Regions from separate parts of the Limosilactobacillus ingluviei str. Autruche 4 genome, predicted to be linked through region 3. Evidence: predicted binding sites of a transcription regulator. Region 3 holds the regulator's gene; each other region holds the start of a gene.
What was found. The regulator HrcA, encoded in region 3, represses chaperone genes, less so after heat shock. The targets are predictions, from matches to a motif close to TTAGCACTCNNNNNNNNNGAGTGCTAA.
Positions count from the first base shown of each region.

Region 1: the regulator HrcA is predicted to act here: its motif matches at 1,636-1,662, upstream of BN54_RS09625 (ATP-dependent Clp protease ATP-binding subunit).
Region 2: the regulator HrcA is predicted to act here: its motif matches at 1,935-1,961, upstream of groES (co-chaperone GroES).

Region 1 is NZ_HE997178.1:45,608-48,887, reverse strand. Features, by position in the region: gene ptsP (phosphoenolpyruvate--protein phosphotransferase) at 1-954, opposite strand, end outside; gene BN54_RS09635 (phosphocarrier protein HPr) at 956-1,222, opposite strand; gene ykzS (protein YkzS) at 1,396-1,581, opposite strand; gene BN54_RS09625 (ATP-dependent Clp protease ATP-binding subunit) at 1,789-3,280, shown strand, end outside.
Region 2 is NZ_HE997173.1:1,108,470-1,111,749, reverse strand. Features, by position in the region: gene BN54_RS05465 (ABC-F family ATP-binding cassette domain-containing protein) at 1-931, opposite strand, end outside; gene BN54_RS05460 (redox-sensing transcriptional repressor Rex) at 1,117-1,755, shown strand; gene groES (co-chaperone GroES) at 2,023-2,304, shown strand; gene groL (chaperonin GroEL) at 2,364-3,280, shown strand, end outside.
Region 3 is NZ_HE997173.1:798,657-801,936, reverse strand. Features, by position in the region: gene BN54_RS03930 (amino acid kinase family protein) at 1-125, shown strand, start outside; gene BN54_RS03925 (hypothetical protein) at 175-546, opposite strand; gene hrcA (heat-inducible transcriptional repressor HrcA) at 656-1,705, shown strand; gene grpE (nucleotide exchange factor GrpE) at 1,716-2,291, shown strand; gene dnaK (molecular chaperone DnaK) at 2,316-3,280, shown strand, end outside.

The DNA of each region.
Region 1 (3,280 bases), on a different contig from region 3:
CAACAACGCCGCCTTATACGCGGCAACTTGCTCCTCTTCCGTAACGGGCCGGGCCGGATCTAAAAACAAGTACTCACTCCGGTACAAACCGATCCCTTCGGCCCCGGCTTGCGCCAATTGTTTTAATTCCGCCGGCAACGTTACATTGGCCGCAATTTGGTACCGACTACCATCCACAGTCACAGTCGTCGCAGTCGCCAAGGCGCCTAATTCTTGTTGCTTACGTTGATACTGCGCAGCCAAGCGCTGGTAGTGGTCAATCTCTTGGGGCGTGGGTTGCAAAATCAGCTTGCCATGCTCACCATCCACAATCGCCACCATATCTTCAGCGGCTTGGGTAGTTGCTGAATGCGTTCCTACTACCGCTGGCAACCCCAATTCGGCCACTAACAGGGCCGAATGGGCCGTTGCGCCCCCTTGATCAGTTACCACCCCCGCCACTAACCGGGGATCAAAACTGGCCACCAAACTGGGACTGACCTGATGGGCGACGATCACGGCCCGGTGATCCAACCGGGGCATCGTTGTCCGGTCTAAGAGGTGGCCAAGCAAGCGATGGCCCACATCTTGTAAGCTGGTCAACCGGGCTTGCTGGGCCCGACTGGGGGTCAGCCCAGCTTGTTCGTCCAGGTAGGCTTGTACCGCACTGGCCGCGGTAATTTTTTCACTTACCACCCGCCGGCTGAGGGTCGCTTGAAATTGCCAATCGTTAATTAACGCCAGTTGAGCTTGTAAGGTCTCTTGGACCTCATTGCCGTAATTGGCGCTGGCTTGCCGGGAGATTTGGGTCAGTTCATCTGCGGTAATACGAAAAGAATCATGAAGCCGTTCGACCTCATGATTCACATCGGTTGTTATTTGCTGTTCAACTGGCCCTTTGGCATCCCCCAACAGGTGCACCGGTGCAATCACAATTCCACCACTGGCGGCAATCCCGCTGAGTAATTTTGACATCTTAGCCAGCCAAGCCTTCCTTGGCCATCGTTTCAGCAATTGCTGCGATTGCTTCTGCTTCGTCGTCCCCATCAGCTGAGATGGTAACGTCAGCGTTTTGGCCAACCCCAAGGGACATAACCCCCATGATGGACTTCAGGTTTACGCTCTTGCCGTTGTAAGTCAACGTAATGTCGGAGGCAAACTTTGAAGCAGTTTGAACCAAGATCGTAGCTGGGCGGGCGTGAATCCCAGTTTCAGCAGTAATGTTAAAATCGCGTTTTTCCATTGTAATCAGTCTCCTTAGCACAATAAAGATTGTTGTTCGTATTGGCAAGCTCAACCAACACGCACCTTTAAAACCAATTGTAGCAATTGTAAGCGGTAAATACAAGAAACTTCCCGACCGAATTCCAGAAAGCCGGCCGGCCCAAGCCAAATTAAGTCTGCTAACAAGAGAACTTAATTTTCTTCATTTACTTGCCGGTGATAATGAACTTCCCCACCGCGATGCGCTTCGCCCACAATTTGGGTCTTATACTGGTACTCGCGGTAAGCCACTTGAAAGGCCATAAATTCGGCAGGTGTAATTACCAATTCATCCCGCTTTCCCGTCCGCAAGGCTTCTAATTCTGCCATGTAGTCCATGTCATCCCCCCTTCCCCGTTACTTAAGATTTTAGCACATTCCTGAATCCCCCCTTTAGCATTCAGTCCTGATGAGTGCTAAAATTTAGGTAACCGTTCACGAAAACTGGAACACTAATTACTTGCTTTCAAACCGAAAGTCAGTATAATTAGAGCCAATAGTCAAGAAAGGTCAAAAAATTGACCGCCGGCAAGGGGGAACCATACAGTGAAATGTCAAATCTGTCAGCAAAACCAAGCAACAATTCATCTTCAGATGATGAACGGCCAAAAGATGCAGATCGACCTCTGCCAAAGCTGTTATGAAAAATTACAAAACCAACAAATGCAAATGTTAAATGGGGGTAGTGATATGAATAATGCCTTTGGGTTTGCAAACCTGGATGATTTTATGAACGCAATGAGCAACATGCAAAATCAAGCAGCCAACAACAGCCAAAGCCAACGCCAAGGCGGCAATAACCGCCGGGGGAAAGGGGTCTTAGGGCAATTCGGGATCAATATGACTGACCTGGCCCGCCAAGGCAAGATCGACCCGGTCATTGGACGAGATAAAGAAATCCACCGGGTCATCGAAATTTTAAACCGGCGGACCAAGAACAACCCGGTCTTAATCGGGGAAGCCGGGGTCGGGAAGACTTCCGTCGTCGAAGGGCTCGCCACGGCGATCGTATCTGGTGAAGTGCCAGAAAAGCTGGCTAATAAGGAAATCATTCGTTTGGACGTAGTCTCCTTGGTCCAAGGCACCGGGATTCGGGGCCAATTCGAAAAGCGGATGCAACAATTGATCGATGAAGTCTCCAAGAACCATAACATCATCCTCTTCATCGACGAAATCCATGAAATCATGGGGGCCGGCAATGCTGAAGGTGGCATGGACGCTGGCAACGTCTTAAAGCCCGCCTTAGCCCGGGGTGAATTCCAACTGATCGGGGCCACGACCTTAAACGAATACCGCAAGATCGAAAAGGACGGCGCCCTGGCCCGGCGGTTCCAACCGGTGGAAGTTGCGGAACCAAGCGTGGAAGAAACGATTAAGATTCTGGAAGGGATCAAGAGCCGCTACCAAGATTACCACCACGTCAAGTACACTGACGATGCCTTAGTGGCAGCCGTTAAACTGTCCGACCGCTACATCCAAGACCGCTACTTGCCGGACAAGGCGATTGACCTGCTGGACGAAGCGGGTTCGCGGAAGAATTTGACCCTCAAGAATGTCGATCCAAATGCTATTGAAAATCAAATTCACACGGCTGAAGCCCACAAGCAACAAGCCGTTGAGAGTCAAGACTACGAAAAGGCCGCCTTCTACCGGGACCAAGTGGAAAAATTAACCAAGGCCAAGAAGGAAGCCGAAGAAAATAAGGTGACTGACGAAGCCGTCGTGGACGTGGCCGACATGGAACACATTGTCGAAGAAAAGACCAACATTCCGGTCGGTGACTTGCAAAAGCAAGAACAAAACCAACTTCGGGACTTAGATCAAGAATTGGAAAAGCACGTCATTGGCCAAAACGAAGCCGTTGACAAGATCGCTCGGGCCATCCGGCGGAACCGGATTGGGCTCAACAAGTCGGGACGGCCAATTGGCAGCTTCCTGTTCGTTGGCCCAACGGGGGTCGGCAAGACGGAAACGGCCAAGCAATTGGCTAAGCAGCTCTTTGGCTCCAAGGACGCAATGATTCGGTTTGATATGTCCG
Region 2 (3,280 bases), 310 kb from region 3:
CATCGCTGACCGGGCGGGTTAAGCGGTCCATTTTTTCCAGCTGCTTGCGCCGGGCTTGGGCGCGCTTGGTTGTCGAAGCGCGGACAATGTTGCGGTTGACAAAGTCTTCTAAGGCGGCAATCTTTTTTTGCTGTTGTTCGTAGTGCTTTAGTTCAGCTTTGAGCTTGTCGGCCTTATGGTGCATAAAAGCAGTGTAGTTCCCGGTGTAGTGGGTCAACGTTTTGTTATCCAGGTCATAGACTTCATTAACGACCTTGTCTAAGAAGTAGCGGTCGTGCGACACGATTAATAAGGCCCCGGCATACCCCTTTAAGTAGTCTTCCAACCAGCTCAAAACCCCCATGTCAAGGTGGTTGGTTGGTTCGTCGAGGATCAACAAGTTGGGGGCTTGGAGCAGGATTTTGGCCAGGGCCAACTTGGTCTTTTGCCCTCCGGAGAGCGAATTGACCGGCATCTCATACATGGCTTCGCTAAAGCCAAAGCCGGTTAAGACCCCGCGAATTTTGGAATCAATGGCAAAGCCGTCCTGCTTTTTAAAGCTGGTTTGCAAGCGATCATATTCGCTGAGAATTTCTTGGTAGGCCGGACTGGTGGCATCCACGCTGGCCAGCTGTTCTTCTAAAGCGTGCAGCCGCTTTTCCATCGCGTGAAGCGGCGCAAAGACGCCGTCTAATTCGGCCCAAATCGTATTTTGACTGTCGAGGCCTTGATCCTGGGCTAAGTAACCGATCGTGACGTTTTTGCCGACGGCCAGGGTCCCTTCATCGGGTTCGGTAATTTGGGCCAGGATCTTGAGCAAGGTCGTCTTCCCTGCCCCGTTGCGGCCGACCAAGGCGACCCGGGCCTGATCATTGATTTGTAAGTTGATATTGTGAAATAAAACGTCCGCCCCAAACCGGCGCAAGACGTCGTGGGTTTGCAATACAAGCATTTTGTCAAAACCTATCTTTCTATCCGTTCTTATCTTCAGTCAATCCAAATTTTACCATGCTTTTTTGCCAACCAACCATAACTTTTCTTGCAATTAGGTTCACAAAGGAGCCGGGAATTGCTAGAATAAGTTGTATGCTAAATTCACAAGAACCATAAATTTTTAGTTGAGGAGGGAATGTGAACATGCCATCTCGGAAAATTCCGCGGGCGACAGCCAAGCGACTGCCGGTCTATTACCGTTACTTGAACGTGCTCTTGAATGCCAATAAGAAGCGGGTGTCATCGACTGAATTATCAGAGGCAGTCCAAGTTGACTCTGCCACGATTCGCCGGGACTTCTCTTACTTTGGTGAATTAGGGAAGCGGGGCTACGGCTATGATGTCGAGAGCCTGTTAAAGTTTTTCCGGGGGATCTTGAACCAAGACAAGCTGACCAGTGTCGCCTTAGTCGGGGTCGGGAGCCTGGGGAGTGCCTTGATGAATTACAATTTCCACCAAAGCACCAACTTACGGATCAGCGCGGCCTTTGATCCGAAGCCGGAATTGGCGAATACGATCAAGAGTGGGATTCCGGTTTATCCGGCGTCTGAATTAAAGAAGCAGATTAAAGAACAACAAATTGACGCGGTCATTTTAACCGTGCCCGGGGAAAAATCCCAGGCCGTGACGGATGAACTCGTTGAAGCGGGGGTTCACGGGATCTTAAACTTTACTCCAGTCCGGTTGTCAGTTCCCAAGGATGTCCAAGTCCAAAATATTGATTTGACGAATGAATTGCAAACCTTGATTTACTTTATTGAAAGCAACAAGGGGCAAGATTAGTTCGCCGCTTTTCCCAAGCGGGTGTGGCTTGGGTTCGTTAGCGCTGTTCCAGCTGAGCTGGGGCAGCTTTTTTGATACCGATGCCAACGGCGCTCTACCAATCGCTCGGCCAATACGTCAAAAAAGGTCAAACTTTTTGGTTGCAATCTGACTGAACCGTGTTATAGTAGAAAATGTAATTAGCACTGAACGAGGTTGAGTGCTAACACTCCTCAACCAGGAGTGCTAAAATTACGGAAACTAGAATTATTATATGGAGGGATTAACGTGTTAAAGCCATTAGGAGATCGCGTAGTTCTGAAAGCTGAAGAAGAAGAAAAGACGGTTGGGGGCATTGTGTTAGCTTCCAACGCCAAGGACAAGCCTACGACGGGGAAGGTTGTTGCTGTCGGTGAAGGGCGGACCTTGGACAATGGTCAACACGTTGCCGTAAGCGTTAAGGAAGGCGATAAGGTCCTCTTTGATAAGTACGCCGGCCGGGAAGTTGAATACGACGGGGGAAAGTACCTGGTCGTTCACGAAAAAGACCTGGTGGCCGTGATTGATTAACCGCCACGATTAAGTTGGCCAATTGATTAAGTTTGAAATTAATTTGAGGTGAAATAAGAATGGCAAAGGAATTGAAGTTTGCTGAAGATGCACGTCGGGCAATGTTGCGCGGGGTTGACAAGTTAGCTGACACGGTTAAGACGACGATTGGACCAAAGGGCCGCAACGTGGTCTTAGAACAAAGCTACGGCTCCCCAACGATTACTAACGACGGGGTGACGATTGCCAAGAACATCGAATTGGAAGATCACTTTGAAAACATGGGGGCCAAGCTGGTTTCTGAAGTTGCTTCCAAGACTAACGACATTGCCGGGGACGGGACGACCACGGCGACGGTCCTGACCCAAGCGATCGTCAACGAAGGGATGAAGAACGTGACGGCCGGGGCGAACCCAGTTGGCATCCGGCGCGGGATCGAAAAGGCTACGGCCGCAGCCGTGGCTGAATTGAAGACGATGAGTCACGATGTCAAGACCAAGGATGACATTGCACAAATCGCTTCGATCTCTGCTGCAAACCCAGAAGTAGGCCAATTGATTGCGGACGCAATGGAAAAGGTTGGTAACGACGGGGTTATCACGATTGAAGACTCCCGTGGGGTGGACACCAGCGTGGACGTGGTTGAAGGGATGAGCTTTGACCGCGGGTACATGTCCCAATACATGGTTACTGACAACGACAAGATGGAAGCTAACCTGGACAACCCATACGTCCTGATCACGGACAAGAAGATTGCCAACATCCAAGACATCTTGCCACTGCTCCAATCCGTTGTGCAAGAAGGTCGGGCCCTGTTGATCATCGCCGATGACATTACGGGTGAAGCCTTGCCAACCTTGGTTCTCAACAAGATTCGGGGAACCTTTAACGTGGTAGCGGTAAAGGCGCCAGGCTTTGGTGACCGGCGCAAGGCCCAACTGGAAGACATCGCAGTCTTGACCGGTGGGACGGTGATCTCTGATGACTTAGGGATGCA
Region 3 (3,280 bases):
CGGCCGGGGCGCAGGTAATCCATCCCCAAGCGCTGAGTATTGCCCAGCAAGCGGCTTTGCCATTGCGCTTGCAACTAGTCAATCGCCAAGGCGAAGCCACCTGGACGATTGTGAAACCCGCTTAAACCAAACGCCCAGCTTTCATGGTGGTGAAGGCTGGGCGTTTATAGTCTATTAATGCCGCTTACTACGGTGGCTGGCAGTCCCTTTGATCTTGTGCACTTGGGTTTTAAAGTGCGGGTGGGAATCGGTGTCTAATTTAAAGTGGCGCAACTTCCCGGGAAAGGGCCGCCCGCTAAAGCGAATCCCCGACCACGATTGCATCGCTGCCGTCATCGTTTGCAAGCCCGTCAACAGTTTGGGATCGCCGGCTTGTTCGGCGGCGGTTTTGATGTCGGTTTGCAGCCGGGTCAGTAAATTCAGGTGGTAGGTCAGTAATTCTTGGGTGAGGGGGGCATTACGGTATTGATTAAAGAGCTTTTGAATCAGCTCCATGGCCTCGACGGCACTTTGGGGCTTGATATAGCGCGCTTTTTCTTGTGACATAAAATTTCTCCAAATACTTTGACTTTTGTTGACTTTTACCGGTGAGGTTGGTATATTATTAATTGTGTTTAGCACTTAGCAACCAAGAGTGCTAAAAGGAAGTGATGAGATGCTAACACAACGGCAAGAGTTGATCCTCCAGGCGATTGTACGTCAGTTCACCGTCACTGGTCAACCGGTCGGCTCCAAGCTTTTGGCGGAGGTATTGCCTTTTAAAGTCAGTTCGGCGACGATTCGTAATGAAATGGTGGTCCTCGAACATGAAGGGCTGGTGAAAAAGGAACATTCTTCTTCGGGACGGGTGCCCTCCAAGCAGGGGTATCGCTATTATGTTGATCACCTCTTGGATCCAGCGACGATTTCCGCAACGGATTCGGCAATGATTCACAATTCCTTGGGGACGGAATTCCAAAAGATTGATGAAATTGTTTCCCATTCGGCAGAGATTTTATCCAACTTGACGTCCTATACCGCGTTTACTCTGAAGCCCGAACAGCAAAATGTGCGGTTGAGTGGGTTTCGATTGGTGGACCTGGGGAATTCCCGCGTCTTGGGGATTTTAGTGACGGATAGTGGCGAAGTTGAAAGCCAATCCTTTACGATTCCCAAACGCGTTGATCCAGAAGCGTTGGAAGCAGTGATCCGCTTGATTAATGATCAGTTGGTGGGCTTGCCACTGACTGAAGTGGTCAAGCGCCTCAATCAAGACATTCCGGTGCAGCTGACCCAGTATTTGGCACAGCCAGAAGGGTTCTTGCGGATCTTTGATACGGTGGTGAACCGGGCTGCCGGCGAGCGCTTTTACGTTGGCGGCCGGTTTAATCTCTTGGGAATGGACGAGCATAAGGATGGCAAAGCGATGAAGGCGATTTATGAATTGCTGGACCAAAGTGAGCGTTTGTCGTCAATGATTGATCTGGATACCGCGGGTGATGAGGTAACCGTCAAGATTGGTTCGGAAATCGCCAAGGATAAGTTGTTAGATGACTATGCGCTGATCACGGCGAAGTATCAGGTTGATCAATATGGGGAAGGCATCATTGCCGTCTTAGGGCCGGCGCAAATGTCATATGCCCGCACGATTGGGTTGGTGGATGCCTTTCGCCATGAACTTGCAAAACGGTTGTTAAACTACTATCATCATTACTATGATTCCTAGGAGGGGTTAGATGGCAGAAGAAAAGCAAGCGGCACAACAATCCGCCGCTCAAGCAGCAGAGACTGCGGCGCAAGCCGAGGAAGCAACGACCGAAGCGCAAGCCGCATCCGCAGAAGAGCAACAAACGGACTTGGCCAAGCAAGTGGCAGACTTACAAGCGCAAGTCGCGGAAAAAGACGACCAGTACTTGCGGGCCCAAGCTGAAATTCAAAACATGACCAAGCGTTTTGCCAAGGAACGCGAAGGACTGTTAAAATACGATGGGCAAGACCTCGCTAAGGGGATTTTGCCGGTCTTAGATAATTTGAAGCGGGCTTTGGAAATTGAAGTGACCGACGAAAGCGGTCAGCAATTGAAAAAGGGCATTCAAATGGTTCACGATCACCTGGAAAAAGCTTTGCAGGACCATGGGGTAACAGAAATCGACGCGCTCAACAAGCCGTTTGATCCCCAAACCTCCCAAGCGGTTCAAACAGTACCGGTTGCGGATGGTCAAACACCGGACACGGTAGTCCAAGTCCTGCAAGCGGGCTACGTGTTAAAGGACCGGGTACTCCGGCCCGCCATGGTGATTGTTGCACAATAATTTTAGAAAAAAGAAGGTAAGAAAATGGCAAGTAACAAGATTATCGGGATTGACCTCGGGACGACCAATTCTGCCGTTGCCGTAATGGAAGGTAACGAACCAAAGATTATTACCAACCCTGAAGGGGGCCGGACGACCCCGTCCGTAGTTTCCTTTAAGAACGGGGAAGTTCAAGTTGGGGAAGTGGCCAAGCGCCAAGCAATTACCAACCCGAACACGATTAAGTCGATCAAGAGCCACATGGGTGAAGCCGGCTACACGGTTGACATCGAAGGGAAGCAATACACGCCGCAAGAAATTTCAGCGATGATTTTGCAATACCTGAAGAAGTATGCCGAAGACTACATTGGCGACACGGTTACGCAAGCTGTCATCACGGTGCCAGCCTACTTTAACGATGCTCAACGGCAAGCAACGAAGGATGCCGGGAAGATTGCTGGTTTGGACGTGAAGCGGATCATTAACGAACCAACTGCTTCATCGTTGGCTTACGGCTTAGACAAGCAAGAAAAAGATGAAAAGATCCTGGTTTACGACCTTGGTGGGGGGACGTTTGACGTTTCCATCCTTGAATTAGGGGACGGGGTCTTCCAAGTCTTGTCCACGAACGGGGACACGCACCTTGGTGGGGACGACTTTGACCAAAAGATCATGGATTGGCTGGTCGCTGAATTTAAGGCTGAAAACGGGATTGACCTGTCCCAAGACAAGATGGCCTTGCAACGGCTGAAGGATGCCGCTGAAAAGGCAAAGAAGGATCTGTCCGGGGTACAAGAAGCGCAAATCAGCCTGCCATTTATCACGTCTGGTGAAAATGGCCCCCTGCACTTGGAAAAGACGTTGACCCGGGCCCAATTCAACCAACTGACGAATGATCTGGTGGAACGGACCAAGCAACCAGTCCTCAACGCGATGAAGGATGCGGACTTGACCTTCGCTGACATCGATGAAGTGATCTTAAACGGTGGTTCAACGCGGATTCCAGCCGT